Regions from separate parts of the Peribacillus sp. NPDC097284 genome, predicted to be linked through region 1. Evidence: riboswitches for the same ligand, from Rfam matches in the RefSeq annotation. Region 1 holds a riboswitch; each other region holds the start of a gene.
What was found. A riboswitch is a leader RNA that binds a small molecule or an ion and turns the genes downstream of it on or off. The one in region 1 is predicted to bind cobalamin.

Region 1 (10,128 bases):
ACCGTGAGATTGCCGATGAGATCAAGGACGGCAAGGTCGCAATCGAGATGATTCGACCTTATAACTATTTAGGGATGAAGACGATGCAAGGCCTGGGTGAGGGGATTTTCCGTTTCTTTTTCTTCTCCATTCCAGGTATGCTGCTCGTCGCCATCATTTTCCCCATCCATTTGCCAAATGAACCGGCAACATGGGGGCTTTTCGGAATTTCCCTGTTATTCAGCTTCATCATCAATACGCAAATCAATTTGCTAACGGGAATCACGACATTTTTCTTATATAATAATGCTGGATTGATCCGGGCAAAACGGGTCATTGTTGATTTGTTTTCAGGCTTGTTATTGCCTATCAGCTTTTATCCAATCTGGGCACAGGACATCATGAAGTTTCTGCCGTTTCAAGGAATCAGCTATGTCCCGAGTATGATTTTCACAAATGGATACGGAACGGGAGACATCGGCATGGCTCTTTTACAGCAATTGATCTGGGTCATCATTCTCGTTATCCCCATCCAGGTTTTATGGATAGTCGCAAAAAAACAGCTGATTATTCAGGGAGGTTGATGGGATGTTTTACGTATCAATGTTTTTTCAATATGTGAGTCAGTATATGAAAACGAGATTGCAGTACCGGGCGGATTTCGTCATCGAGATTCTTTCTGATTTGTTGAACCAAGTCGTGAATCTGGTGTTTATCTTAGTGGTCTTCGGACATACGGAGTTCCTAAGCGGGTGGAGCCGGGATGAAATCATTTTCATATACGGTTTTTTCCTTATCCCGTTTGCACTATTTTCATCCTTTTTCAACATCTGGGATTTCAACGATCGCTACATCGTCAAAGGGGAGATGGACCGGATTTTAACAAGGCCGATTCACAGCCTGTTTCAAGTCATCTTAGAGCGGATTGAGCTTGAATCATTATTTGGAGTCGTGACCGGTTTGATCATCATCTTCTATTCCGGTGTTTCGTTAAACCTGGAACTAACTTGGTATGACCCGATTCTCTTCATCATCTTTGCAATCGGCGGGGCACTCGCGTATGCCGCCATCTTTGTTGCGATTGCAAGCATCGGCTTCTGGTCTGATGCCAAAACGTCCATCATGCCGATGATGTACAACATCGGGAACTACGGGCGCTATCCGGTTGATATTTATAACAAGGTCATCCGCTTTGTTCTGACTTGGGTGCTGCCATTTGCCTTTGTCGGTGTGTATCCCGCTTCCTATTTTCTTAGAAAAGAAGAGTGGTACGCGTATGCATTTGCCACACCTGTTATAGGGGTCGTCTTTTTCATGATCTCGATCTTCATTTGGAATCAGGGTGTGAAAAGGTACCGCGGAGCAGGAAACTAAAAAAAAATCCCTTCAACAATTTTGTTGAAGGGATTTTTTTTGCTTATATGCGTTTGTTTTTTCTCTCGACATATCTAGCTTGTGCTTGGACGTACTGCCGTTTTTCTTCTTCCGTTTCCGGTTGGACCTGTGGAACCGGTATGGGCTTTCCATCTTCATCTATCGCAAGCATCGTTAAAAAAGCGCGGGCGGTGAGTTGCTTTTCGCCAGTCAACAGGTTCTCCCGTTCTACTTTTACGAATACCTCCATTGACGTTCGATGGGCACAGGTGACATAGGCTTCCAAATTGATTGCATCCCCGGTCTTGATGGGGGCCAGGAAGTCAAAGGAGTCGCTTGAAGCGGTTACGACCGGTTTCCGGCAGTGGCGCATCGCTGCAATGCAGGCGATTTTATCCACATAAGCCATCACTTTTCCACCAAAGATGGTATTGTGATGGTTCGTATCAGGTGGAAAAACGAGGTCCGTTAAAAACGTCCGTGACTGTTGAACGGGAATGCCTGTTGTTAAATCAGTCATTTTCCTGTTGGACCAATAGCTTATTCCGGACAACCGTTGCGGCTTCGACCATATTTTTCAGTGAAGCGACGGTTTCTGGAACGCCCCTTGTTTTCAGGCCACAGTCAGGGTTGATCCAAAATTGGTCTTTATCCAGTACCTTGATGCCACGTTCGATCATATCGACCATTTCTTCCACTGCAGGAACGCGAGGGCTATGAATATCATACACACCAAGGCCGATTCCTTTTTCATATGTTTTCTCCTCGAATGCGGAAGCGAGCTCGCCGTGGCTACGGGACGTTTCAATGGAAATCACATCAGCGTCCAGGGAAGAAATGACATCCATGAAGCTATTGAAATCACAATAGCACATATGGGTGTGAATTTGTGTTGTGTCTTCGACGCTCGAAGTGGAAATCAGGAATGAATGGACCGCCCAGTTTAAGTACTCATCACGGTCGCTTTTTTTCAATGGAAGGCCTTCACGCAGGGCTGGTTCATCGACTTGGATCATTTTGATCCCTGCTGATTCCAGTGCCTCTACTTCTTGTTTCAAGGCCAATGCCAATTGATAGCAGATATTTTCCCGTGAAATATCGTCACGGACGAACGACCAGTTCAGAATCGTAACAGGACCGGTCAGCATTCCCTTCACCGTTTTTTTCGTCAAGGCTTGTGCATACACACTTTCTTTGACCGTCATCGGATCGATGAAATGGACATCTCCATAGATGACGGGAGGTTTGACACAGCGGGAGCCGTAAGATTGAACCCAGCCTTTTTCAAGGAAGACGAATCCACCCAATTTATGGCCGAAAAACTCGACCATATCGGTCCGTTCAAACTCCCCGTGCACAAGGACGTCCAATCCGATTTCTTCCTGGATATCAATCCATCTGCTAATCTCCTCGTTCACGAATGCTTCATATTGATCAGCCGTCCATTCACCGCGTTTGAATTTCCCGCGGGCCTGTTTAACTTCCGCGGTCTGCGGAAAGCTTCCAATTGTCGTGGTTGGAAGGAAGGGCAGGTTGAAATACGCCTGTTGTTTTTGATAGCGCTGTTTAAATGGCAGGGTACGGCCATGGGATTGCTGCTTCGCCTGTTCGACAGCGGATTGAACGTCTTTATGGTTTCTGGCCTTTGAATTCTTTAAGGTCTGCCATGCAGCTTTGTTTGCCGCCAGCTTTTCTTCGATTGATTCTAGACCTTCGCTGTTCCCTCTGACCAAAAGCGTGATTTCTTCTAGTTTCTCATCAGCAAAGGCAAGGGCTTCTTTCACTTTGCTGGCCAGTTCTGTCTCGTTTCGAACCGTCACTGGCACGTGTAGCAGGGAGCAGGAAGGTTGAATCCAAATCCGATCTTCGGATACGTGTTTCGTAATGGACTCGACCAACCCGATTTTTTTCGTCAAGTCAGAAAGCCAAATGTTTTTCCCATCAATCACACCGGCCCCAAGTATTTTATCTTTTGGAAAGCCGACTGTTTGAAGATTGCTGAGATTTTTTCCTTTGTCATGGACCAAATCAAGGCCAATTCCTTGAACGGGCAAGTCAATCACTTCTTGGTAGTGCTCTACAGCATCAAAATATGTTTGCAGCATGATGTTCAGGTTGGGGACAGCTTCGTTCAATTTTTCATACAGGTATGTAACAGTTTTCATCTCGTCTTTGGAAAGGGAAGAAACAAGGGAGGGTTCATCGACCTGCACCCACTTCACTCCTTCTTGTTCCAGCTCTCGCAAAATTTTTGTGTATAAAGGCAACAGGCTCAGGATGATGGCCGGAAGATCTTTTTTATCATAGCCTTTTGACAAAGAAATGAATGTGTAAGGTCCGACTATAACCGGCTTCGTATCGATTCCTAGTTTTTCCTTGGCTTCACGGTAAGCAGTAAGTGGCTTGTTTTCTGTCAACGTAAGCTGGGATTGTTTTAGCTCTGGAACGATATAATGATAATTTGTATTGAACCATTTCGTCATTTCGGAAGCGACTTCATCCTTGTTCCCACGGGCCATTGAATAATAAACGGAAAGGGGGACCATGCCGCCTTTATAAGCCGAATAGCGTTCTGGCACCAGGCCGAACATGACGGACATATCGAGCATTTGATCATATAACGTAAAGTCGTTGACCGGGATGATATCGATGCCTTGATCTTTTTGTTTTTGCAAATTGCCTAAACGGATCGCTTCCAATTGCGCCGTGAATTCCGTTTCGTTTAATGTTCCAGCCCAATATGCCTCTAATGTACGTTTCCATTCACGATCTTCACCGATTCGTGGGTACCCTATATTACTACTTTTCAACACATCCATCTCCTTTTAATGAAATAACAACAAAAAAGCATCCCTAACCGTCAAAAGAGAAAGTTAGAAATGCTTAAAATAAAGGGGCACGAAAATACCCCTTATCATTATAAGGTCCCTAACACCTCCCTATCTCCCGTAGGTTAAAACAGTGTTGTCGAAATAGGCAGGTCTCCTGACTCAGGGAACTCTTCCTTAGCACTAAAAGCCTTCCCAATCCAAAAGGACCAGTGGCATCAAACAAAAGCGCTATACATTCCCATTACAGTGGCGGGACCGTGCCGGAATTACACCGGACTTCCCTTTTAATCCTAAAAGCTTAGGAACCTATCTCCACATATGAAATTCATAAAAAACTCCGTCCGCATAAACACGGACACTAAAATTTACAAAATATTATAAAAACTTAACCCATCTTAGCATATCCCGGCCAAATGGGTCAACAAGGAAAAAGTCGGGAAATGGGGTCTGACCCCCACCATGTGGCACGAGAACCCATGCTGTATCTATGTTTTCTTGATGGTGCAGCAGCTGGGAAATAGGGTCTGACCCCTAAAACGAGCATATATTGACTCGCAAAAGAGTATGTATAAGGGAAGTGGGTTGTTTTTGAAATGAGGCGTGGGGGATGACCTTTTATATTTTGATTGTGGGGATTATCTTTTGCATGGTGATGAGCATTCGGACCTTATTTCTTTCTGAGTCGGAGGCAAAGAAGTTTTCTCTTGAAGATATGCTGTGGCTCGGCAATTTATATGCGACATTATTAGTCGGTTTTGCACTGATTTATTTATTATACGAGCTTCAGAATCATTCGGTGATTCTTGATATGGGCAATCGCTTGGATGGAACCTTTTCCGAGCAGCTGAAGACTTCATTTTATTTTAGTGCGATGACGATGTTCTCCGTCGGATATGGGGATATCTCCCCAATCGGCATTGGCCGGATGATCGCGACAATCCAAGCATTCATTGGCTATACGCTTCCTGCGGCATTTGTGATCAGGGCTGTCATCGATTTTGAACAGAAGGAAAGAAAGAACAAGAAATGAAAGTTGTGTTTCTTTCGATTATTGGGTACGCTTACCATGATGAAAGAAATGGAGGGTTTAGAATGACGGTCGAAATTGGAGAAAAAGCACCAGACTTTCAATTACCAGCAAACAACGGAGAACAAGTTACCCTATCAGGATTCAAGGGTAAACACGTTGTATTATATTTTTACCCAAAAGACATGACACCCGGTTGCACGACGGAGGCTTGTGATTTCCGTGATGCTAATGAACAATTCGAAGAGCTTGATGCTGTCATCATAGGCATTAGCCCGGACCCGGTAACACGTCATGAAAAATTCATTGAAAAACATGGGTTGCCTTTCCTGTTGCTTGCTGATGAAAAGCAAGAAGCCGCTGAATTATATGGCGTATGGAAATTGAAAAAGAACTTCGGTAAGGAATACATGGGCATTGAGCGTTCGACTTTCCTGATTGATAAGGAAGGAACGATCGTTAAAGAATGGCGTAAAGTCAAAGTAAAGGGCCACGTCGAAGAAGCGTTGGAAACTCTTCGTGACCTAGAAAAATAAGGTACAGGCTAATGAAGGATGAGCGACTTATCAAGCTTGCCAAGCAGCTGATTCATCATTCACTGAGGCTGCAGGCGAAAGAGCGAGTCTTGATCCGTGGGCCTGTTGCAGCAAAGGCCCTATTGAAGGAACTGATTGACGAAGCCTATAGAATGGGGGCCTATCCTTATGCGGAACTTGAAGATGACGAAATTACCAGTCATCTGCTAAAAGGGAATGTTAAGGAACAGCTCGATACCTTATCAAAATGGAATTATAAGAAATACGAAGATGTGGATGCAGTCATCATCATATCGGGCGATGGAAACGAAGGGCGAGGAGTGAGTGTCCCTCATGAGAGATATCGCCTTCAGGAGGATGCCATGAAAACGTCCACCATGTTCTTCGTCAATAACCGGCGCTGGGTGTTACTGAATTATCCGACCATTGGTTCTGCAAAAAATTCCGGCATGAGCTTTGAGCAGTATGAAGATTTCTTGTTAAACGTGTGCACACTTGATTATCACAAAATGGAAAAGTCCATGAAGCCTCTAAAGGATTGGATGGATCAAACGGATCAAGTTCGGATCATATCGCCGGGGACTGACTTGGCTTTTTCCATTAAAAATATCCCCGCTGTCATTTGCGCTGGTAAAAACAATCTTCCAGATGGTGAAGTGTTCACGGCACCGGTAAAAGACAGTGTCAATGGCACGATTTCCTTCAATACTGCTTCCGCCTATCAAGGAGAGGTATTTGAGGGGATAACCCTTACATTTAAAAAGGGAAAAATCATGAAAGCTTCTTCCAATCAGTCGGACCAAATGAACCGTTTGCTCGATATGGATGAAGGGTCCCGGTACATCGGGGAATTCGCCCTGGGAATCAATCCGTATATCATGGAACCGATGGGTGATATCCTATTCGATGAGAAGATTAGTGGCAGCCTCCATCTTGCCACTGGTCAAGCTTACCAAGAGGCCGATAATGGAAATCAATCATCGTCTCATTGGGACATGGTCTTGATCCAGCGACCCGAATATGGCGGCGGAGCGATCTACTTTGATGATATACTGGTTCGTAAGGACGGTTTATTCGTGCCACGGGAATTATGCGAATTGAATCCAAATCAATTAAAATAAAGCCCTTTTTAATAGGGAGAGGCGTTTGTCCAACTCAAATAGAGGACCCCTGAATATGATTTAGTAAGGGAATACCTCCTCATAGAAAGTTGCGCGGGACATTCAGTGCCCGTGTTTTTTTATGTAAAGAAAAGGAGAGATAATCATGTTAGTATTTTCAACAATCATTCCGAATGAAGACATTCAAAAGAAGATGGCACAAGCATTTCCCGATTTGACATTCATTTATCAAGAAACTTGGGCGGATGAAAAGCTCCAAGAGGCCGAAGTTCTTATTACATATGGAGAAGATTTAACCGATGAAATCATTGAAGAGGCAGTGAACGTGAAATGGATCATGGTCATGAGTGCCGGATTGGAGTTAATGCCTTTTGCCGCCATTGAGAAACGCGGAATCATGGTGACCAACGCTAGGGGCATCCATAAAATCCCGATGGCTGAATATACAATCGGCATGCTTTTACAGTATGAAAAGAAATTAAAACAACTAATTGAGAATGAAGCGGGAGAAATCTGGGACCGGAAGATAGAAGTAGGCGAGTTGAATGGAAAAACGATGCTTATCCTAGGAACGGGGGCAATTGGAGGGGAAGTGGCACGTCTTGCCAAGGCTTTTAGAATGACGACCCTCGGAGTGAATCGTAGTGGGAAAGCCGTCGAACACATCGATCATCTATACGCCCTTACGGAGCTTGAGAGAGCATTGCCTAAAGCGGATTATATCGTAAGCGTCTTGCCTAGTACGGATGAAACGAAGGATTTGTTAAAGAAAGAACATTTTAAGGCAATGAAACGTACAGCCGTCTTCGTGAATATAGGACGGGGAGATCTGTTCAAGGAAGACGTGCTCATAGAGGTCATGCAGGAGCATGAACTCGCTCATGTGATACTGGATGTATTCGAACCTGAACCGCTAGTGAAGGGCCACCCATTCTGGAATATGGAGCAGGTCACGGTAACCCCGCACCTATCAAGCAAAAGCGGCGAATATTTACCAAGGACCTTTTCAATCTTTGAGGAAAACATGAAAGTCTACCTAAAAGACGGAAAGGATTTCATTAATATCATCGACCCTAAAAAGGGATACTAGGACCAACTAGAAAAACAGGAAATAATTAAATGAATGAGGAATAAACTAAGGGTGTAGATATATTGACAAAGCTTGCTTATGGGGAGTACACTATTTATAAACATTACAATGTAATAATTCATACTTAATTAGAAAAAGAGGTGGATGACGGTGTCTGAAGTTCAGTTGAAAGAAGCGTTGGATTCCCTTAAAGATACCGGTGTAAGAATAACTCCTCAACGCCATGCAATTCTTGAGTATTTGATAGACTCCATGTCGCATCCTACTGCTGATGATATTTATAAAGCGTTAGAAGGCAAGTTTCCGAATATGAGTGTGGCTACGGTTTATAACAACCTGCGTGTGTTTCGTGAAGTGGGATTGGTCAAAGAGCTTACCTATGGCGATTCGTCAGCTAGATTTGATTTCGTAACAACGAATCATTATCATGTTATCTGCGAAAGCTGTGGTAAAATCGTCGACTTCGATTATCCTGCATTGGATGAGGTCGAGCACTTTGCAGCACAGGTCACCGGATTCAACGTAAGTCACCATCGGATGGAAATCTATGGGGAATGCACGGATTGTGCAAAGAAAGAAGCGCATTAAAAAAAGTTCCGCCACTTGGTTGGAACTTTTTTTGTTGCAAAAGCACTGTAACTAAAATCCATTTCATTCAGTCGTTCAGGCTTTTGCGATTATATTTTTCGTCGAACTCTTCGCCTTCCAGCTTTTTATCAAGGGTCAGCGTTTCATTGCAATGCATACATATATCGACCCTACCTAATATTTTCGTAGGCTTCCCACAGTTAGGGCAGATAACCTGTACCGACTTTGTGGACAGCATCCCAATCCAAAAGTAAACGCCTGTGCTTGCGATAATGAATAGAAGTCCAAGACCCATGAAGAGCGTCATGACGATAGGGTGCGACTTAAAGAATAGACCGATATACATCACGATAAAGCCAACGAAGATCAAACTTAAAGCAAACGTACGGATTTTATTGATTTTGCTAGAATATTTAGCCATGTTAGACCCTCCTAAAATATAACTTTAACTATAACATAAACTAAGGTTGGAACAAAAAAGAAATAAAGGATACAAATGACTTATGGTTGACCCGAGGAAAAATAGGAAGGAACATCTAGGCTCAGAAAACAGGATTTTTGAAGAGAATTGTCGAATGTAAAAAGAAAAATGGTTTTGGAGGAATTTATAATGGAAGATATCCTTCGCCCGATTTATCAAGAGCGAGCAAGTTTGAAGTCCACATTAGGGATTTTGTTAATAGAAAAAAGGGAGCACAAAAGCCCCATCACTGATACGTTTGATTATGTCCTATTTGTCATCGTGGATGATGCAGAGGAACCTGTATTTTTAAAGCACTATACCTATCAGGATAAGAAAGCGGCTTTACATGTTGTGAAAGAAGAGCAAGTCAAGGAATGGATTTTATTAGGGTCGAATCGTAAAGTCGTGGATTGGATTTATAATGGGAAGATTTTATTCGACCGAAATGAATACCTGGAGCATTTAAAAACCGAAATCCGTGAGTTTCCCTTCTATGGAAGAAAGCTGAAGATGGGAATGGAATTTGCAAAGTTAATTCGTAGGTATAGGGATGGAAAAGACTTTTTTGAGAATGGCCATTACCTGGATGCCTATAACCATATTGTTCACTCGCTACATCATCTAGCCCGATTGGAAATAATAGAACAAGGTTTTCATCCAGAGGTGACGGTTTGGAATCAAGTGAAGCATATGGAACCTGAAATATATAAGTTGTACGAAGAACTGATTAGCAGTGAAGAAACCCTGGAGAAAAGGTTGGAGCTTCTTTTTCTAGCTAGTGAGTTCCTTATTTATTCCCGAACTAATGCCGGTTCTCAACACCTACTGGAAATAATGAATGCTAGAGAAGGATTTTGGACCATAGCGGAGTTAATGGAGCATCCAGAACTAAGTTATTATTCAATCGATCTAGGCGTTCTTTTAGAATACTTAATTGAAAAGAAAGTAGTGGATACCATTATAGTCGAGACCAAAGGGCACGATGTTTATCACCGATTTTATAAAGTTTAAAAAAATATACTAAAAAATCATTTTTAGTATTGACCAATAATAATATAGGTGTTATATTAATACATGTCGCTGCGGGACATCAGCTTTCGCAGCTTCAACGAAGCTTTA
Region 2 (10,128 bases), on a different contig from region 1:
ATGGGTCAACATCCGGATCCACTTCAATCAGGCCCTCATCCAATAAAACTTTAAGTGCACGGGAGAGGTTGACTGGGTCATTGGGAACGGCGATGGTCGCACCATTTTTAATATCGGCCAATGATTTGTATTCCGTGGAGTAAATGCCCATCGGTGCCGTTGGAACAATAATAAGGTCAGAGAGCTCTAAGTCATGTTCCTTTGAAAAATTATCCATATACACTTTATGCTGAAAGAGGTTGGCATCGATCGAACCATTACCAAGTGATTTATTCGGCTGGATATAATCACTGAATTCGACGATGTCCACTTTGTAGCCAAGGTCTTCAAGTCCGGGTTGTATGGCCTCTATGACCATGTCGGCATAAGGGCCAGTCGTTGCCCCAATTTTTAATTCTTTTTTGTCCTCCGTTTTAGTTGTCGCATCGTCATTTCCGCAAGCTGACAACCCAAGGGCTAATGCACATATAGATAATAATGAAGTGATTTTTTTCATGAAAAATTCCTCCTTGTTTAATGTAGTGTCATCGTTAACATTATGAATCTTATCGTTTGTTTACATAGTGAGAGGCCTTATCGCCTATCATTTGGATGATTTGGACAAGACAGATCAGAACGACCACCGTTGTGATCATGATCGTGTTGTCATAACGGTAATAGCCGAAACGAATCGCGAGGTCACCGATTCCTCCTCCGCCGATTGTTCCTGCCATAGCCGAGAAGCCGATGAGTGATATCGTCGTTAATGTCACGCCTTGGATGATTCCAGGCCTTGCTTCAGGAAGAAGCACATCCTTGATGATCATCCATGGGGAAGCGCCCACTGCAATGGCGGCTTCGATCACTCCCTTATCTATTTCCCTCAATGCAGATTCTACGATCCTAGCGAAAAAAGGAATGGCGGAGACTGATAGGGAAACGGAAGCCGCTAGCGGTCCAATTGTTGACCCGGTAAGGAATTCGGTTAAAGGAAGCAAAGCGACTAAAAGAATGATAAACGGAATCGAGCGGACTAGATTAACCACGAAACCGAGGGATCGATTCAACGTGATATTTTCAAAGAACAAATTCCTGGTCGTCGTAAACAGCAACACTCCTAGAGGCAGTCCAATCAGGAGGGCAACCGCAAGGGAAATTCCGACCATATAAATCGTTTCCAGAAAGGCTTTATTAAGGTCAGGCAAAATATTGATGATGGAATCAAGCAGTGACATGCTTTAACACCTCCACAGATTGGGTCCGGCTTCTTATGTATTCAAGGGCTACTTGCACTTCTTCAAGCTCACCAATCAATTCGATGATCAAGATTCCTAGAGGAAGATCCTGGATATATTCAATTTTCCCGTGCAGGATATTCCCTCTGACAGAATAGTTTTGTAGAGTATCCGAGAGAATCGATTCACCAGCGGTTTGCCCTTCAAATTGTATTTTGATAATCGTTCCTTTGTTTTCCCTAATAAGGTGGGGAGGAAGTTCAAAATCCAACACGCTACTGATGAACTGCTTAGTCAGTTCTTGTTTGGGTTGTGAAAATATTTCATAAACAGGGCCATCTTCAATAATTCGTCCATCTTGCATGACGGAGACACGATGGCACAGTTCCTTGACCACTTCCATTTCATGGGTGATCAACACGATGGTGATGCCCAGTTCTTTATTGATCTTTTTCAACAACTGTAAGATCGACTTCGTAGTGGTTGGATCAAGGGCTGATGTCGCTTCATCACATAATAGGACGGTAGGGTCATTCGCTAAGGCCCGTGCAATGCCTACCCGCTGTTTTTGTCCGCCACTGAGTTGAGCCGGATAAACATCTTTTTTATCCCGAAGGCCAACGATATCCAAAAGTTCCAGAACGCGGTTAGTAATGACCTCCTTTGGTTGATGGGCGGCTTTCAAGGCGAAGGAGATATTGTCAAAAACCGTTTTGGAACTGACTAGGGAAAAATGCTGAAATATCATGCCGATTTTCTGGCGTTGTTTGCGAAGCTCCTGGCTTGATAAGGTTGTTAAGTCGACGCCATCGATGATGATGCTACCATTGGTCGGACGCTCAAGAAGATTCAGACAGCGAATCAATGAACTCTTTCCCGCGCCGCTATACCCGACAATCCCATAAACCTCTCCCGTTTGAATGGTTAAAGATACATTATCCACTCCGATAACTCGGGTATTCTTCGAGATATATTCCTTTCGAACTGAACGAATTTCAATCATGATGCTATCCTCCTTATACATAAAAAAGCTACCTCTATCATTCAGAAAGAGGCAGCGAAATTATATCCCGTCTTATCTTTCAGAATGGTATTTCATTCTGCAGGAAGGGGCACCATTCCCGATGTGGGGCGGTTGCCGGACGTCATAGGGCCTGGTCCCTCAGTCACTCTTGATAAGTTAATTACTATTTTAGTATTTTATTATTTTTTTAATATAATCTATATTATTTGTTAAATACAGTAATGTCAATTATTTTTTGAATTTTATCAAGATTATGAATCAAACGATCTACTTGCCCAGATTATAGTGGCCATTTGCTAAGTTACACGGAACGTCCCGGATCTTACATGGCCTGTCTGCGTAAGAATATGGACTTTGATCACTCCCATCATTAGAAAAAATATTATACTTGTAAAAAGTATGGAGAGATAATACATTTATTGTAAGTAAATTAGAAAATAAAGGATGATGAGTTTTTCCAAAAAAATGATTGGGGTGGAAAGTCATGCTGGAAATGAAAACGATAAACGATGTGGTTTGCGTAAAAGGGACACCGGAAGGAAACAAATCAGGCATGAGCGTGAATGTGTTCTTAACCGATGGCATGTTAGTTGATACGGGGGCAAAAATCTTGTTGAAGGAACTTACTCCATTCTTTGAAACCGCTGATTACGATATGGTTGCGCTGACGCATTATCATGAGGACCATACGGGTGGGGCCGCATGGATACAGGAACATAGGAACGTTCCCATCTATATTCATCCGATGTCCCTCGATATTTGTGCAAAGGATGCAGAATATCCCGATTATCGTAGAGTTTTTTGGGGAGATAGGGATGCCTTCAAGGCAGAACCATTAGGAGGGATCGTCCATTCACGCACTCAAACATGGGAGCCAATCTTTACGCCAGGGCATTCGAGGGACCATATGGTTTACCTGAACCATAGTAATGGTATGCTGTTTTCGGGTGACCTGTTTGTAACGCCGAAAACGAAGCTCGTTTTAAGGGAAGAATCTATCCCGGTCATCATGGAATCCATCAAGAAACTGCTTCAGTATGATTTTAAAGAGGTCTTTTGCTGCCATGCCGGATATGTCCCGAACGGAAAGGAAATGTTTGGAAGAAAGCTCAGTTACTTGGAAAATCTGCGCGGTGAAATTCTGCGTTTGCATGATCAAGGATTGGAAGTCCATGAAATTCAGCAAAACGTGTTGCCTAATCGGTATCCGCTTATCGAGATATCCGGTCATGAATGGGATTCGGAGCATATCATTACATCGATACTGAAAGAGAGTAGGGTGTATTCAGAGGACAGGAAGAAATGATGAATAGGAGGAAAGAGGATAGATAGGGCCCAAGAACAAGGCAGGAGCCTCATTGTAATCCTAGTGAAAATTTGATACAGTTAAACTGAAAAATAGTATTTCGTCTAGAAATGGGTGCAGATAAGAAAGTGTAGCTTATCTGCTTAAAAGGGAAGTCGGTTAGAATCCGACGCTGTCCCGCAACTGTAAATGAGAGCGATTCGAAGGAATGCCACTGTCTTTTTTGCAAGAAAAGATGGGAAGGTTCGAAAAGCGATGATCATGAGCCAGGAGACCTGCCCGTTTTTAGCACAACGCCAGAAACCTACGAGGATAGGGGGTGTTAAGTGCGAAAAATTAGCAAGAACATGCTTTCTTATTTTTGTAGAAAAATGGGGAATCATGGTCATTTTTGTTATGTTTCGTTTGCACTCTAACAACTTCTGAATGGGAAGTTGTTTTTTGTTTTTTACAAGTCCATATTGGACAACATTCAAAAAGAATCCTGCTAATTAGACAGGACAGCTATCATAGGGGGCCATATCATTGTTTGGTACAGTTGAGCATTTTACGGACTATTTAAAAGCGCAAATCATGCGTAACTTTTGTGTGGAAGAAATGATATCTTTAGATGATTGCCGAGCAAGCTTGATTGAGGAAATCCAGGTTCATGGCAAAAACGTAGAAGATAGGAAAGAATACGAAGCAAATCTTGAAAGAGCCTTTAGCCAAGTGAATCTAGAAATATTCGGCTATCAAGAAATCAAGTAAAGAGCCACCCATAAGGGAAGCCCTTGTTTTCAATCTTTATTGATGTTCGGTTCCGTTTCATCATGAAAGTCATGGGCTTCCTCAATGTTCAAGGTGTCCGCGGCTTCATAGACGTTTCCGCCAGCAAGTCCTTCATTGATGATACGGTCGATATCGAGATATACAGAATCCTTACCGTCATACTCGGTATCCTTCAGAAATGTAATCTTTTCTTTATCCAAATGAAATCCCTCCTTGGCTTTTTATTAGTGTTAGCCAAAGAGGGATTCTTTATTCTATTTAGTCGTACACGTGGTACACCATTAAATCATGAATCATGCCCTTGAGTTTTTCTTCCTCTGACTCTACAGGCGGATTGGTTAACCACTCAATGGACCCATCTTTATGATAGAGGGCTTGGACGGCCAATTTATTGAAGTAAAAGGAAATCTTCCAGCCAGGTAAATTCTTGTGCAACGGCTTCCATTGAAAATGCGTAATCATATGTATAACCTCCATATCGCTGTTTCTCATTTCATTATAATGGAAAAAGCAGGATGGAGGTTATTTTCTTATGTGATTCGGAAAAGTTAATTCAATGAACAGGTTTTTTAAATGTAGTAGGCGGCTCGCTTCAATTTCCTCTTCATCAAATTGCATGGGTTTTGAATTGACTTCATAAATGAATAGAGCACCGGATGTATCTTCCCCGATATCAATGGAGAATTCCCCAAGAAAGCCAAACTTCCTGGAGAGGATGATTCCACATCTTTGCGCAATGTTCGCCAACTTCCTGTTTAACGGCCTCGTTTGTAGCTGCTGATAGGGAAAAAGCTTTCCCCCCCTTGGTGTATGGGTTGTGATTTCCTGGGTTTGCGACATCCTCACGCCCTTGCCGGTCACTTTATAAAACCCATTTTCATAATGAACAAGAATACGGTAATCGTATCGGTGTCCATTCAGTTTCTTTGGAATGACCGCTCGTTGGGCTAGATACCCCCTCTTTTTGAGCGACGCCTTATTGGCTTCCCAAAACGCGGAGAAATCAGAATACAATTCCTGATGTTTCAGGCTATTGAATTGGAGGGTGCCATCAGGTTTTTCTAGCAGGGTGTAGATGCCCTTACCTTGGCTTCCTTTGCATGGTTTCAAATAAATATGTTTGTGGAAATGTAAGAAGTCCGCTAGTTGGGTAGGGTCGGATAGGTCTATGGTCGATGGAAGATGGCGGGCTAGAGATCCATCTTCCGTCAATGCTTCGTACATCAAGTACTTATCCAAAAAATGAGGGTTGAATAAAGTGATGCGATGTTCTTTAAAAAAGGAAAGGAGTTCTTGAAAACTTTCCGATGCTTCGAATCCCCTTTTGGGAATGCGATTATAAACGATATCGGGCAGTGGTAATTTTACCTCATTCCATGTGTTCGTTTGTGAAGAAAAGATGAAGCCTTTCATGTAGTTGGAAAGCAAGGATTCAACCGTGAATACATAGGCCAATATCCCATGATTCGATAAATATTGAGATAAATTCTGAAAAAGTGTCAAATTCCCCCCTATACCTGATTCCTTCTTTGGATCTAGAGAGGTCAAGATACCAACGACTAGCACCCGGTTTCCCGGAAATAAAGTAATCGGAAAAAGTGTCTGATCCTGGGTGTCCTGCTTAAAAGGGATTTCCTCATTCGCGGCTCCCGCATATAGCTGCATATCTTCCTCGTTATGGCTCCATCTCTCAGAGGGAACATCATAAAAAATGTTCATTTCTGTGTACCAATCGTTTGTGAAATCGTCTGTTCGGTAAGATAAATGGCATAATCAAGGCTGAGCTTCCTGGTTAAAAGTTCAAATTCCTTTAACTTTGGATGGGAAAAGATAGAACGGCCTGGTTTAGAATTAGCTTCGAACATCCATACTTGCCCTTTTTTATCCAATCCGAAATCGAAGCCGATTTCTCCTATGATGCCATCTAGGTGCTCCTCGATGCTTTCACTTAATATAAGAGCGGCTTCTGATAGCTTTTCCTCGATCCGTTTAGCTTCTTCGTCATCTCCGTATAGTTCGGCAACCGTCTTGATGACCCCGCCGCTTTTAATATGGGTCGTCACACTGCCAGCCCCGGAAACTTTTGCGGCGATGGCCGTCACTTGCCAAACCCCATTGCTGTCCTTGTTCGTATGGACCCTGAAATCCACTGGCCGCTTTGAAGAGCGGATTAACGGGATGCCTTGTTGAACGATCAGGTTCTCAAGCGGTCGATTATGAAATACATGTTTGAGGATGGATTCGAGTGTGGAGAACTTTTGTAATTTGTTTTCCTGTTCCTCATTTTTATACCGGCAATAGTAGACATTTTCATGCTTATCATACAGAATTTGATGAATGCCGAGGCCAAGGCTACCATGAATGGGTTTGATATAGACTTGGCGATAATGCGACAGAAGCGTCTCGACGACGGATAGAGATTGAAAAGGGTAGGTCTCCGGTAAAAATGGCAAAGCCCGATCATCCGCATTCAACCGTTCGTAAACATCCCATTTATTGAAGAAACCAGGATTGTACCAAGGAATCTTATATTCCTTTTGGAACTTTTGCTTCACTTCCTTTGGCCCCTCACGGTTTTCCGTCATTCGGTTGGGGAGCCGGTCATATACGACGTTGGGAAAAGGGAATTCGTTGATCTGCCAGTTTTCCTTCTCATATACATATCCTTTAATCGTTTCTTGATCCCAATTGATGACATTCTCACCGAAAACAAAGGGGATACAACCGGTTGTTTGACTGAGAGAAAGTAATTTCGAAAAAAAGCCGGAACGTTCCCCAAGCGGTTTATTGGAAATGCCTGTGAAGCCTGATGAGAAAATTCCAATGAGTGGGCCGATATGAAGGCTCTTCCCGTATATAAATAAATGAAGGGGAGTATCGATCTCGTTGAACATCAAAGAATCGGCAAGACTATTCGAGAGTACGATGGATTGCTTGATGGCTGGATTTGGCTTGACGGCTGCAGGGCAGGAATGCTGCCCAAAATAAATTAATTCGATATCCCCCAATTCCCCAAGGTCAGACGGATAAAAAAGGACGTGGCCGGGGATGTTGGCAATCTCTGCAGGGTATGTCTTTCGCATGGGTCATTCACCTGCTTTCAGAAGATGTTCGGATAAATATTGGCAATATTTGAACGGGGCTTGATAAATTTCTTTCATGGACTCTGGTTGGAGTGTTTGGATGATCTTTCTTCCGGGCTTGGAGTTAATGTCCAAAATCCAAATTTTCCCCGCCTTATCGATGCCTAAATCGATTCCAAGTTCGAATAGCCTTTGAAAAGCGCCTTCCGTCTCCACAGGGAGAGTCCGGAGGATATGCTGGATGGTTTGTTCGACGGTTACTGGGATGGAATCAGGATTCTTTTTCATGAAGGCTTCAAGCGATAAGGCTTCTCCGCCAGTCGTCAGATTGGAAGTGATATGATCTTGTTTCCCAAGACGAATGCCCCGCCCCCGTTCCAGCCACTGGTTTTTTTCGTTTTTCTGAAGCAAAATCCGTAAGTCGAATGGTTCGTTCTTCTGGTTGCTCAATTCTAAATAAGGTTGACATAGGTAACTATAGCGAGTTAATAAGTGCTGTAGCCATTTATTCAGTTGCGATTTTGATTCGAATTGGCGGTCATATTTCGTTCCTTTTTTGGTCATGGAGACGGTTGTGCCTTCCTTAGTTTTCGTCAGAAGGTAAATGCCAAGACCGCCTGATCCAAACTCGGGCTTAATGATGATTTTTTCCAGTCGTTCCATGTGCTCGATTATTTGCTCAGGTGTCGTGACCCGCTCCGTCTCTGGGAAAAAGGCTTGAAGCAGGGGATTGGTTTTCAATGTTTGGTAAACATCCCATTTGCCAGGGAGGCCAAGCCCAAGAAAATTCGAGTTTTCTTTTAACCAATTTATTTTCTCACGTATATCATTATGCTCACGGGAAATGCCATGAAAACAACGGTCATATACAAAATCAGGAAGGTCAAGTGAAGCAGGAAGCCAAACTTCTTTTTCCCCATCAAAGCGCTCGCCCTTGATTTTCTTCGAATCAACGTCCATATTTTCCGGTACGAACTTACAAACATTCATGCCAAGGGTTTTAGCCGTCTTGGCTAGCTCGGTGAAATAATGATTTTCTTGTGTATCTTTCGTGGACATTAGCCCTATTAACACGTGCCAGCAACTCCTTTTATGGATGGTCTTCACTCATTTATCGCATACATAAACTCAATAATCGACTTTACAGATGGCCGGAATGTTTCATAGGTACCTTGGAATTTTTTTGAGGGCTTCGAATTCACTTCTATGATCCAAGGATGCTTGTTACTATCAAGGGCTAAATCGATACCCAGCTCCCCAAATAATTCCAGATGGTTGTCATCAAGCGCAACTGCCGTCTTCTTAGCTAAACGGATAAGGCTTTGATATAAACGTTTGGCTTCTTGGTGATCCACGATCTCTTTTAAAAAGTCGAAACCGTTCTTCATGACACCACCTTGTGCGAGGTTGGAAACGATATTTCCCGAATCCCCGATTCGTGCAACCATGGAGGTGACCTTCCATTGATGCTGTCCGTTTTTATGAAGCAGGATGCGGAAATCCACTAATTTCTGATCGATCTCGAATAAGGAAATCCCCTTTTGAAGGATGTAAGCTTGATTCCGGCAAAACTTTTTCAAGGCCGAGAATAATTTCTCCTTCGTTTCGATAGTATGGATATTGTTTTCTGTTCCAGCATGCTCGATTACCCATCTGCCCGATGATTCGGTCAGCTTGCAGATATTCCGCCCCTGACTGCCTGTCGAGGGCTTTAGATAGCTTACTGGATGCTTATCTAAAAATGTCATGAAGGGTTCCTGTTCATTAAACATCACCGTCTCGGGTAAATGTGGAAGCAGGGTATAATCTGAGAGCAGAAGCTCATGCACATCATGCTTGGAAAGGAACCGCCCGTTGAACATGGGAATGGCAAGGGATTTCAATTCCGTTGAAAAGTTTTCGAATAGTGGTGTTCCTTCCACCTTCCGGGAGTGGATCCGATTGTAAAACACATCAGGAATGGGGAGCTCAAGGGTCTCCCACCCATTCGCCCCTGGCCAATATCCTGTAAGGATCCCGTCCGCAAGTGGCTGTGGTTTTGCCAAAAAGAAAGGAAAGCCTTTTTGATTACAATAGGCTATCATCTCCTGATAAAATGGTTCCATTTCACCGAATGTGCCGCTCTGCAAGGGCCCCTGGTTAATGAGGACGGCAAGGAAAGGCGCTATTTGCAACGTTCTCTCCTCTGCATGAAAGGAAACGGAGACCGGCCCCGAGAAGGGAGGCAGAGATAAGAATTGGTTCGTATCATGTGAGATCTTTATGGTGGATTCCGGTGAGGCGAATGTTTGGACAAGTACCGGGACAGAACGCCGTCCGGCAATGAGCGTAAGAGGTTCTCCATATTGAAGGTCCCATTCCTGAAATAGTTTTTCTTCGACAAACAACAGTGCCTTCTTTCTTGTAGCAGCTGAATTTACCGTAATAAAAACTTTTTGGTATTTCAAGGTCATAATAATTCCCCGTTTGCACTAAGTTTGATATCCTTTTATAATTAAATGATGGGCAAAAGTGGATATCACATTCTATGTTTTTCAAAGTAGAACGTGTCATATAGCCCCTATTTCAAGCAATAAAAGGAGAAAAACATCATGGATGAGTTGTGGGTAAAAATACTGTTTATGGTCGTTGTCGGTGCAGTCATAGGAGGGTTCACCAATTTATTGGCAATCCGCATGCTGTTCAGACCCTATAAGCCCATATTTATTTTTGGAAAGCAGGTGCCGTTGA
Region 3 (10,128 bases), on a different contig from region 1:
AGCATTGATCAAAACTGCCCTATCCTATTTATCCGAACCTCCTGTTATGCAAGAAGAGGAGGCGGACGATGAGTTCGCTAGGTTGGAGGGAACTTGGATTGGCCGTGAAAAGCAGGAGCTTTCGCTTGTTAGAGAAGATCAGCTTTGGAACGTATACTCAGGACCGAACTTAGAGGAGTGTTTCGAAAGTCCAATCGAAGCGGAGCGCTACTTATTGGATGAAGGATTCCGTCAAAGCAAAAAAAGAAAAATGTAGAATTTTAGGATAATTTGTCGGCAAAATTACTCCCATTAATATTGTTTTCAGTTAATTACCCATGATATAATATGGGTAATTATTTTTGTTCGGAATAAGTTGTTTGATAGAAGGATTTACCGTTTTAGGGTTCCTCTTGAGACATTATCCAGAACCAAAAATAGTATAAAAATGGATTTTTTCCAAACACAGGAGGAACTAACATGGTACAAGGTAAAGTAAAATGGTTCAACGCAGAAAAAGGTTTCGGTTTCATCGAAGTTGAAGGACAAGACGACGTATTCGTACATTTCTCAGCTATTCAAGGTGAAGGTTTCAAAACACTTGAAGAAGGCCAAGAAGTTTCTTTCGAAATCGAGCAAGGCGCTCGTGGACCACAAGCTGCTAACGTTCAAAAATAATTGAATGTTAATAAAGACCCCAATTTGGGGTCTTTTTATTTTGTATTTACAAGCTTGGGAGTTTGTTAGTTTGTAAATAGAGAGGCGAACTTTTTTATCCTGGGTAGGTCCACTTCTTGATACATTTGTTCGATTTTCAATGTAGCGACCAATTGGCTCTTGGCAAATAGCATGTCCCGAAATTGGTCGACGGCTCCGCAAAAATGATTGTAATTGGTTTCACCCGTTCCGAAGACTCCTGTTTTCAGGTGGGAAATCGGCATTTGCTCTAGCTCCGAATAGAAGGCGGACATTCTGGCAGGAAGCTCGCCATTTCCCCAAGTATAAGTACCGACAATCAACGAATCATACTCATGCACTGTACGTATATCAAATTCAAGAACCCGAAATAGCTCTGCTTCGGGCAAAAGGGATGCAAGGACTTCAGCAAGCGCCTTTGTATTGCCGCCTGCCGAATGATAGACGATGGCGGCTTTAAAGCTCATCGAACCCGTTGCTTGCATTTACTTGGCTATAGGTCCTTGATTTTTGCTCGAAGAAGTCGGTCTTCGTCAGCCCGATGGATTCATCGTCGAACGTTTTGATCCAGGGCATCGGGTTCTCGCTATACTCTTGATACAAGTTTTCAAGTCCAAGCATGCGTAATCGTTTGTTGGCGATATATTCAATATACTCGTTGAACTCGTCCAAATCGAGATCTGCTTTTGTTTGGATATCCTCAAGCATATATTCGGACCATTCTTTTTCAAGCTCGACGGCCTTTTCAATCGTCGTATAGATGAACTTCGTATTGTCTTCATTATTCAGTTCCGGATATTCATACATTAAAATTTGTACAAGCATGCCAATGAAATCGAAGTGGACCATTTCATCGCGATGAATATAGGAAATCATCGTTGCCGAACCGGTCATCAGATTTTGCCGGCCCAGATTGTAGTAGAAGGCGAAAGCCAGGTAAAAATAGATCCCTTCAAGGTTCGTGGAATGGATGAGCGCCTCGAATAAGTGCTGAGGGCTAGGGTCGTCCACAAATGTTTGGTAGGCATCCACGATCGGATGGTTCCGCTTGATTACTTCCGGGTGTTCTTTGATCCGGTCAAAAAGCTGTTTTTGCTTGCCGACAGGAATCAAGGAAGCAAGGATGTAAGAATACGATTCATTATGAATGGATTCCTGCTGGGCCATGTTGGCGAGGATCGCCTTTGCTGCCGGATCCTTGATGTATCGAAGGATCTCCACTAATGTTGGTGTTTGCAGGCTGTCCATCCCGGCAATCATCGTGAGGATGTCGAGGAAAGCGTCCTGGATATCCTCATCCAATTCACCCCACTGCTTTTTATCCTGGATCATGTTCACGCTCGATGGCTTCCAAAAATTGTTGATGAGCTGTGTATAGGTATCATAGAATTTTTCATACTGAATGTCGTTCCAAAGGAGAAAGCCTGATGCTTCTCCTTTGAAAACGCCGGTTGCCTTGGTAGGATGGGTTGGTTCGAGCATCCTGATTTTCTTGATATGGTTTGTCATCTGTAAAATCTCCTTCAATAAAGTAAATTCCATTCCCACTCGTTAACTGGAGCAGCTCTCACAGGCATTGTCGTATTCGGATGAAGTGGAACGAAGATAATAAGTCGATTTCAATCCGCTTTCCCATGCTGTTAGGTGTATGTCCAATAACACTTTAGCCTTGATCGTGTTTTGTACATACAGGTTGAAGCTGATGGCTTGGTCGATATGACGTTGACGTGCTGCATTTTGCTTGATGCTTTCCTTTTGGTCCAAATGGAAGCGCGTTTTTTTATAGTATTCATACGTAGTGGGCGTCAATCCAGGCGCTGTCACTTTAAATTTGAAGTTTTTCTTTTCTTCATAAAACTCGATTTCATATAACGGGTCGATGCCATCCGTGGAATGACCGATTTTGGCAGTCGATGAATTGGGGGCGATTGCCATTAAATAGCCGTTTCGTGTACCATACTGCTGCACTTCTTCTTTTAATTCCAACCATTTTGGATCTCTATAGTCACGAAGGTCGAAATACTCCCCCGTTTGCCAATCGGACCCTTCGAAGTATGGGTAGGTTCCTTTTTCCTTGGCCAATTCATTGGATGTTTTAATGGTTAAATAAGCGATTTTCTCATATAAGGTATCGGCGTACTGAACGGCTTCATCGGACTCCCAGTAGATATTTTGCGTCGCCAGTAAATGATGCCACCCGAAAGTTCCTAAGCCGATTGAGCGGTAGCGCTTATTCGAAATGGAAGCTTGCTTGACCGGTAAGGTATTCACGTCAATGACGTTATCGAGCATGCGGATCTGAATCGGGATCAGTCTCTCCAATACATCGCTGTTCACCGCGCGAGGCAGGTTGATGGAAGAAAGGTTGCAGACAACGAAATCCCCGCTTTTGCGAACTACGACGACATCGCCATCTTCCGTTTCATATTCGTCGGTGATCGTTGAAGGGCTTAAGTTCTGGGCGATTTCCGTACAAAGGTTAGAACAATAGATCATCCCTTTATGCTTGTTCGGGTTCTTTCTGTTCACTTCGTCCCGGTAGAACATATAGGGTACGCCTTCTTCTAATTGTGAAATCATGATGCCTTTCATAATGTCCATCGCTTTGATTTTCTCGAAACTATAGCCTGGAAGTATGCCATTCTCCGCCGCCTCTACAGCAAGGGCGTAATGGTCCCTGAAACTGCCATCCCCTTTTTTCTCGTCATAAAAATCCTCGAGGGAGAACCCAAGGGTTTGCTTCACGGTATGCGGGTCGAAGAGATACCAATCTTTCCGGTCACGCACGGCTTCCATGAATAAATCGGGGATGCAGACGCCCGTGAAGATGTCATGCGCCTTTAAGCGGTCGTCGCCGTTTTGCGTCTTCAAGTCAAGGAAGCTCATGATGTCCTTATGCCACGCATCCAGATAGATGGCGATTGCGCCTTTACGTTGCCCCAATTGATCGACGCTGACGGCCGTTTGGTTAAAGAGGCGAATCCAGGGAGTCGTGCCTGAACTGTTACCGGAAAAACCGCGGATATCAGAACCAAGCGAACGGATTTTCCCGACATATAGACCAACGCCGCCCCCGAACTTGGAAACTTTTGCGGCATCATAGTTTGATTGATAAATTCCGTCGATTGAATCCTCGATTGCATCGATGAAGCATGAGCTCAATTGCCCGTGTGTCTTTCCGGCATTTGAGAGGGTAGGGGTCGCTACCGTCATATATAGGTTCGACATTGCCCAGTAGGCTTCTTTAACAAGCTGCAGTCGGTGTTCCGTTTTTTCCAGTCTCATGATTTCCATGGCAATGATCATGAAGCGCTCCTGGGGAAGTTCATAGACCTTGTCTTTTTTTGGACGGGCCAAGTAGCGATCATTCAAAAGATAGATTCCGATATATGAAAATAGTTTATCTTTTTCCGGATCGATGACCGAACCCAATTCTTCGATTTCCGTTTTTGTGTAGGAGTTGAGAAGCTCTGCTTTATAAACAGGGTAACGTTGGCCTTCATGCTGCTGAGAGAGTTCTTGAATCAATTCATAGAAAGGTCCATAGTTCCGGCCTTCATAGCCCCGGTTCTTTTGGGCATCACGATACATGGCATTCAATAGTTCCCTTGCGGCGACGAATGTCCAGTCTGGGGCATCGATATCGACACTTTCAAGTGCAAGCTGGATCAACTTTTTCGATGTTTGTTCTTCTGAAGCATCACCTTTTCGATCGAGCCATTTAGTAAAACGCTTTTTGAACTTTTCCATATCAAGACGGCCTTCGAAATCCTTGGATAACATGTCCAGCTGGATTGAATTTGTTTCTGTGTCATTTTTTATGGTAGGGTTATATGTTTGAGTCATAAATGTTCCTCCTCTTAAATGTACGCGAATAAAAAAAAACCGCCCAATAAATTGAGCGGATCAAACGATAGGATAAAAGAGCCATGAAAAAATAGCCGTTACACTATCGTTTCATCATCTCAATCCCCGAAGAATAAGAAACTTGAAAAAACCAGGCAGGTCTCCTGACTCATGATCATCCTACTTTGAGTCCTTCCCGTATAGAGAGCTATACAGTGGTTTTCTCATTTCGTCACATTTACAGTTGCGGGGACAGTTCCGGGTTCACACCGGATTCCCTTTTCAGCCATCTCTGGCACCTTGGTTAATAATTCTATATATAGTTATTTATGTTGTTAGAAAAGTCAATATCTAGTATGTATGCTTATATTATCGTAAGCCATCCATGCTGATAATTCAACATATATATTTGTGAAAAACTGATTCATATCTATTGACAAGGTCGGATAAAGGAAGAGGATGATGAAAGAATATAGGGAGGAATACAAAATTCCATCGCGGAATGTCAGGGTTTTTGTGTTAAAATAAATTGCATAGCAAAACTAGGGATTCTGGTTATGAAAAGAAAAATCCCTGCCAAATCATTTAGGAAAAAGGAGAAAAAATCGTGGAAAAAATATTAGTTTTTGGACATAAGAATCCGGATACCGACACTATCTGTTCAGCAATCGCTTATGCTGACCTAAAAAAGCAGCTGGGCATCCAAGCTGAACCTGTTCGTCTTGGTGAAGTGAATGGTGAAACACAATATGCGTTGGACCAATTTAAATTCGAAGCACCCCGCCTTGTTGAAAAAGTGGCTGGGGAAGCGGATGGCGTGATTTTAGTCGATCACAACGAACGTCAGCAAAGTGCCGAAGACATTGACCAGGTACGCGTATTGGAAGTCATCGACCATCATCGTATCGCTAATTTCGAAACAAGTGATCCTTTATATTACCGCGCAGAACCAGTTGGCTGCACGGCTACTATTTTAAATAAGATTTATAAAGAAAACGGAATTGAAGTGCCTAAAGCCATTGCAGGACTTATGCTTTCAGCCATCATTTCCGACTCTTTATTATTCAAATCGCCTACTTGCACGGAGCAAGACGTCGCAGCTGCTATGGAATTAGCGGAAATTGCTGGCGTGAATGCTGAAACATATGGCTTGGAGATGCTAAAAGCGGGTGCTGACCTGAGTGACAAAACCATCGATCAGCTCATCACACTTGATGCAAAAGAATTTTCAATGGGAACGGCAAAAGTTGAGATTGCTCAAGTGAATGCTGTTGACCCGAATGAAGTGCTTGCAAAGCAATCAGAAATTGAAGCAGCGATTCATGCAGTTATTGCCGCGAAAGAATTGGATTTATTCTTATTCGTCGTAACGGATATCTTAACGAATGATTCCGTTGCCTTGGCTCTAGGAGCATCAGCGGATGCAGTGGAGAAAGCGTATAACGTAACATTGAATAAGAACATTGCTGTATTGGAAGGCGTCGTATCACGTAAAAAACAAATTGTACCAGTTTTAACAGATATCTTCGCTAAGTAATAAAAAAAGGACTCGATGCCACTTTGAAAGTGGCTTCGAGTCCTTTTTTCAATTCAACGCTTCTTTCTCTTTTTCATACGCAATCACGATAAGCTCTTTGTTTGATTCCTCACGTATTTTTCCTTCAAAGAGTTTTAACTCATTGAGAAGGTCAGGTGATAAATCTGCTGCAGTATAATCCTGTTCGGATGACATGATTTTCCCTCCAATCCAGAGTATCATTCACTCTAGTTTGGCGGTTCAGCAAGAATTTATGCAGGGGAGCCATGCATCCTTTTACTTTTCATATGAGGCGAGGCTCTTTAGCAGCTGAGAACTTTCCTGATCAAGGCCAAGCACTTGAACCGTTTTCCCCTGTACTCTGTATTTTAAGATGACTTTCTCGACGGCTCCTACAGCCGAGGCATCCCATATTTTCGAATTGGAAAAATCAATGATGATGGAATCTGCTTTTTCCTTCGTATCAAACTTCGAAATGAAGTCCTGGACCGATGCAAAAAACATCTGGCCTTTTATTCGATAAGTGATTTGCCGATCCTGGTTGTCCGCTGTTTTCTCGACAGACACTTTTGAAATTTTAGCCGAGAAGAAAATCATACTCAAGAGTACCCCGGCGAATACGCCTTTGGATAAATCATGCGTATAAAGAACAACGATAACCGTTACGATCATGACTATCGCCTCGGTTTTAGGAGTGATCCGAAGCCTCTTCAAGGAGGACCAATCAAACGTCCCGATGGAAACCATGATCATGACCGCAACAAGGGCGGCCATCGGAATTTTAATGAGGACATCATTCAATAACACGATCAAGATTAACAAAAAGGCCCCGGCGACGAAAGTGGACAGCCGACCTCGTCCCCCGGATTTGATATTGATACCGGATTGTCCAATCATTGCACATCCGGCCATCCCGCCGAAGAAACCGGCCACGATGTTCGCTATTCCCTGACCTTTGGCCTCCCGGTTTTTATTGCTATCCGTATCGGTCATTTCGTCAACGATTTGAGCCGTTAGTAAGGATTCAAGCAATCCGACAAACGCTAGGGCAATGGAATAAGGAAAAATGATGGCCAATGTCTCGAATGACAAAGGGATATCCGGAATCAAGAACATGGGAAGAGCCTCGCTCAATTGCCCCATGTCGCCTACGGTCCGTACAGTAGCCCCTGTTGCAACGGCCACGATGGTCATGAAGATGATTGCGACCAGCGGGGAAGGAACGACCTTGGTTATCCGTGGGAATAGGTAGATGATGGCGAGTGAACCAGCTGTCATGACATACATGACCCACGTTTCCCCTTTGAAATGAGTGAGCTGAGCCATGAAAATCATAATGGCCAAAGAATTCACAAAGCCAGTCATAACCGGCTTCGGTATAAACTTCATGAGCTTCCCAATTTTAAAGACGCCCAGTAGAATTTGAAGGATCCCAGTTAATATAGTTGCGGCAAGTAAATAGTTCAAGCCATGATCCTTTACAAGGTCAACCATCACGAGTGCCATCGCCCCGGTCGCCGCTGAAATCATGCCTGGTCTTCCACCAACAAAGGAGATGACGATGGCGATGCAGAAGGAAGCATACAATCCCACCATCGGGTCGACCCCGGCAATGATGGAGAAAGCTATTGCCTCAGGAATTAAGGCCAGGGCAACGACGATTCCGGAAAGTACGTCTCCGCGAACGTTGCAAAACCACTCCTGTTTTAATGTAGATATATTCAAAACGACACTTCCTTTTTCTCTATATAAGTATGGATTGGCTATTGTAACGTACTAGATTATAGCATGACTTCATTATTCTATCTATGGATTCATAATTGAATGGAAATTTCCTTATTTATATCAATTAGGCCAAATAGAAAGATCCAAGTGGGCCACCTTCAACAAAAAAAGACCCGAGATGGTCTTTTTTTGTTGAACTTACGAGTCATAAGTAAATTCCGGTTCCTTACACTGTGGGATGAATGAAATAATACTATGAAAGGGGTGGACTTGATTGCATGAGTATGTAGAAGCATTAGAGAGAGGAGGGGGATATGTCCTGCTTATTCTTCTTTATGTATAATGCTAGATTTACATGCTGTACAGGTTACTTCTTTGTAATGCTTGAAGATGATCTTTCTAAGGTCTCTTCTGGTTAACATAGCGAATACGTTGTATCTCGTACCACATACACAGGTATGTTTGTCTTTTACGATGTGTCTTTCATCCGTTTTGATAGTAGGAAAAAGCATTTTAACCCTCTTTTAAACTAATTTTAGGCGAAAAAAACCAAGAAAAAAGTAAATCTTGGAAATCTACCCACCACGACAAAAGCTTGATATGTCTGGTTTGTGGATTTTCACCTTAAATAATCTTAACATAAAAAAGAATCAAATCTATAAATATACAGAAAAACACGATAATGTTTAAAAAAACAGAAGGAGGAAGACGAGGAAATGAATAGATATCCCTAGGACTTAGGTTTTTCGTTTAAGAACTTTTCCCGACAAGATCTGCAGGTGATATCGGAAACCGATTTAAACTTAACCTTCTTCAGGTCTTTTTTCTCGAATATTCCCCGGTAGTTATGAATAATTCCACATTCACAATAACGCTGATCCTTGATGATGTGAACTTTTGCATAATATGTGAAGGTCGGATACATGTTGACACCCCTTAATAGGTATATATTACTAGGTATATAATACTATTTTATCGTGAATATGTAAAAAAATAAATCTTTAGAAATCAGGCGAAGAAGAGTTCTGTTACAGAGAGGGTTCAACCATCTTGTTGGGTAAGTTTGAATGAAAAAGAAGACACCCGTTAGAAGGATCATCTAACGGGTGTCTTCTTTTTGCTAAAGGTCTTCTAATCAATGTGAATGCCGGGCCAACTCCGGGTTGCGATGCAACGCCAAATACAGGACCAGTCCTGCTATCAGCAGCAGGAAGCTGGTCGTTATAAAAACGGCTGAAAATCCATAAAATCCTGCAACCATCCCTCCCATTGCCGGGCCGATGATATTGCCTAAAAAACGGAGACTAGTATTATATCCAAGCACTTCCCCCTGCATGGCAACGGGAGCCTCTTGGCGGATATAGGCAATCCTTACAGGGATAATTCCTCCTATGACTATACCTAATGCAAACCGTACAAATACAAGTTGCCAAAAGTGATTGATGAAAGCTCCAGGCAAATATACGAGTGCTGTGAGGAAAAGAAGGAGCACCAGAATCTTTATATGCCCATGGTGGTCGCCTATCCTGCCCCAGTACCTGGCCATCAATAAGTTTCCGAGACCAGCTGCGGAAAAGGCGATGCCTGAGTAAAAGGCCAGATTAGTAGTTCCGTGCAGTTCCCCGACATATAAAGATAGAATGGGTTGGATGCTGAAATGAGCCACCTGGACAATCGTTGATATGAGCATGACATTCACTAGAATGGGGTTCCGTAAAATGTGCGAGAGGACCTCCCGGCTCGAATAACTGGCTTTTGTTCCTTTTTGTCGCTGAACTTGATATTCCTTGGTTGCGAATACAAGAAGTCCAGAGACGAAAATTGTGATGGAAGTGAACTTAAACGCTGTTGAGTAGCCGAGAGTATCCGCAAGTACGCCGCCAATCAATGGTCCGAAAAGGGAGCCGGTTATATTCCCCGTTTGAAGAGTACCCAAGACCCTTCCGGCAATCTCTTTAGGTGTCTGTGTGGAAATGAAAGCTTGTGACATGGAGATGAATCCAGTGAATATGCCCATGAACATTCTTAATAAGAACAACTGCAGGACATTTTCTACAAATCCCATCAAGAAAATCGATAGGCCCATACCGAAGGCGCAGGCAATCAGGATTTTCTTTCTACCATAACGGTCCCCGATTCGTCCCCAAATGGGGGAAAATAAAAAGGCGGTCACAAAGGTAATTCCGAATGTCCACCCCGACCAATGCTGGACATATTGTGCCGAATAATTGCCAAATGTACCGATGTATAACGAGATGAAGGGAAGAACCATCGTCATGCTACCACCGATGAAGAAGTTGGCAAACCACATGATGAAAAGATTCCTTTTGGCCAATTTATGAACA

Region 2: linked by a shared signal. The riboswitch ahead of ACIQXU_RS14105 (hypothetical protein) and the one ahead of metE (5-methyltetrahydropteroyltriglutamate--homocysteine S-methyltransferase) in region 1 are both predicted to bind cobalamin.
Region 3: linked by a shared signal. The riboswitch ahead of ACIQXU_RS14415 (ribonucleoside-diphosphate reductase subunit alpha) and the one ahead of metE (5-methyltetrahydropteroyltriglutamate--homocysteine S-methyltransferase) in region 1 are both predicted to bind cobalamin.

The regions. Positions count from the first base shown of each region.
Region 1 is NZ_JBIWCZ010000004.1:250-10,377, reverse strand. Features, by position in the region: gene ACIQXU_RS09965 (ABC transporter permease) at 1-563, shown strand, start outside; gene ACIQXU_RS09960 (ABC transporter permease) at 568-1,353, shown strand; gene ACIQXU_RS09955 (acyl-CoA thioesterase) at 1,397-1,873, opposite strand; gene metE (5-methyltetrahydropteroyltriglutamate--homocysteine S-methyltransferase) at 1,866-4,172, opposite strand; cobalamin riboswitch at 4,312-4,509, opposite strand; gene ACIQXU_RS09945 (potassium channel family protein) at 4,792-5,214, shown strand; gene bcp (thioredoxin-dependent thiol peroxidase) at 5,277-5,747, shown strand; gene ACIQXU_RS09935 (aminopeptidase) at 5,759-6,868, shown strand; gene ACIQXU_RS09930 (D-2-hydroxyacid dehydrogenase) at 7,014-7,958, shown strand; gene perR (peroxide-responsive transcriptional repressor PerR) at 8,103-8,546, shown strand; gene ACIQXU_RS09920 (YgzB family protein) at 8,614-8,967, opposite strand; gene ACIQXU_RS09915 (nucleotidyltransferase-like protein) at 9,157-10,020, shown strand.
Region 2 is NZ_JBIWCZ010000007.1:60,313-70,440, reverse strand. Features, by position in the region: gene ACIQXU_RS14125 (MetQ/NlpA family ABC transporter substrate-binding protein) at 1-496, opposite strand, end outside; gene ACIQXU_RS14120 (methionine ABC transporter permease) at 546-1,214, opposite strand; gene ACIQXU_RS14115 (methionine ABC transporter ATP-binding protein) at 1,201-2,217, opposite strand; SAM riboswitch class I at 2,287-2,396, opposite strand; gene ACIQXU_RS14110 (MBL fold metallo-hydrolase) at 2,723-3,544, shown strand; cobalamin riboswitch at 3,640-3,841, shown strand; gene ACIQXU_RS14105 (hypothetical protein) at 4,070-4,294, shown strand; gene ACIQXU_RS14100 (hypothetical protein) at 4,324-4,515, opposite strand; gene ACIQXU_RS14095 (YheE family protein) at 4,574-4,777, opposite strand; gene ACIQXU_RS14090 (YheC/YheD family endospore coat-associated protein) at 4,838-5,980, opposite strand; gene ACIQXU_RS14085 (YheC/YheD family endospore coat-associated protein) at 6,031-7,398, opposite strand; gene ACIQXU_RS14080 (YheC/YheD family endospore coat-associated protein) at 7,402-8,472, opposite strand; gene ACIQXU_RS14075 (YheC/YheD family endospore coat-associated protein) at 8,502-9,851, opposite strand; gene ACIQXU_RS14070 (DUF445 domain-containing protein) at 9,990-10,128, shown strand, end outside.
Region 3 is NZ_JBIWCZ010000007.1:122,955-133,082, reverse strand. Features, by position in the region: gene ACIQXU_RS14435 (hypothetical protein) at 1-256, shown strand, start outside; gene ACIQXU_RS14430 (cold-shock protein) at 460-657, shown strand; gene ACIQXU_RS14425 (flavodoxin domain-containing protein) at 723-1,142, opposite strand; gene ACIQXU_RS14420 (ribonucleotide-diphosphate reductase subunit beta) at 1,132-2,184, opposite strand; gene ACIQXU_RS14415 (ribonucleoside-diphosphate reductase subunit alpha) at 2,227-4,521, opposite strand; cobalamin riboswitch at 4,659-4,840, opposite strand; gene ACIQXU_RS14410 (manganese-dependent inorganic pyrophosphatase) at 5,129-6,058, shown strand; gene ACIQXU_RS14405 (hypothetical protein) at 6,107-6,253, opposite strand; gene ACIQXU_RS14400 (SulP family inorganic anion transporter) at 6,335-7,783, opposite strand; gene ACIQXU_RS14395 (MFS transporter) at 8,919-10,128, opposite strand, start outside.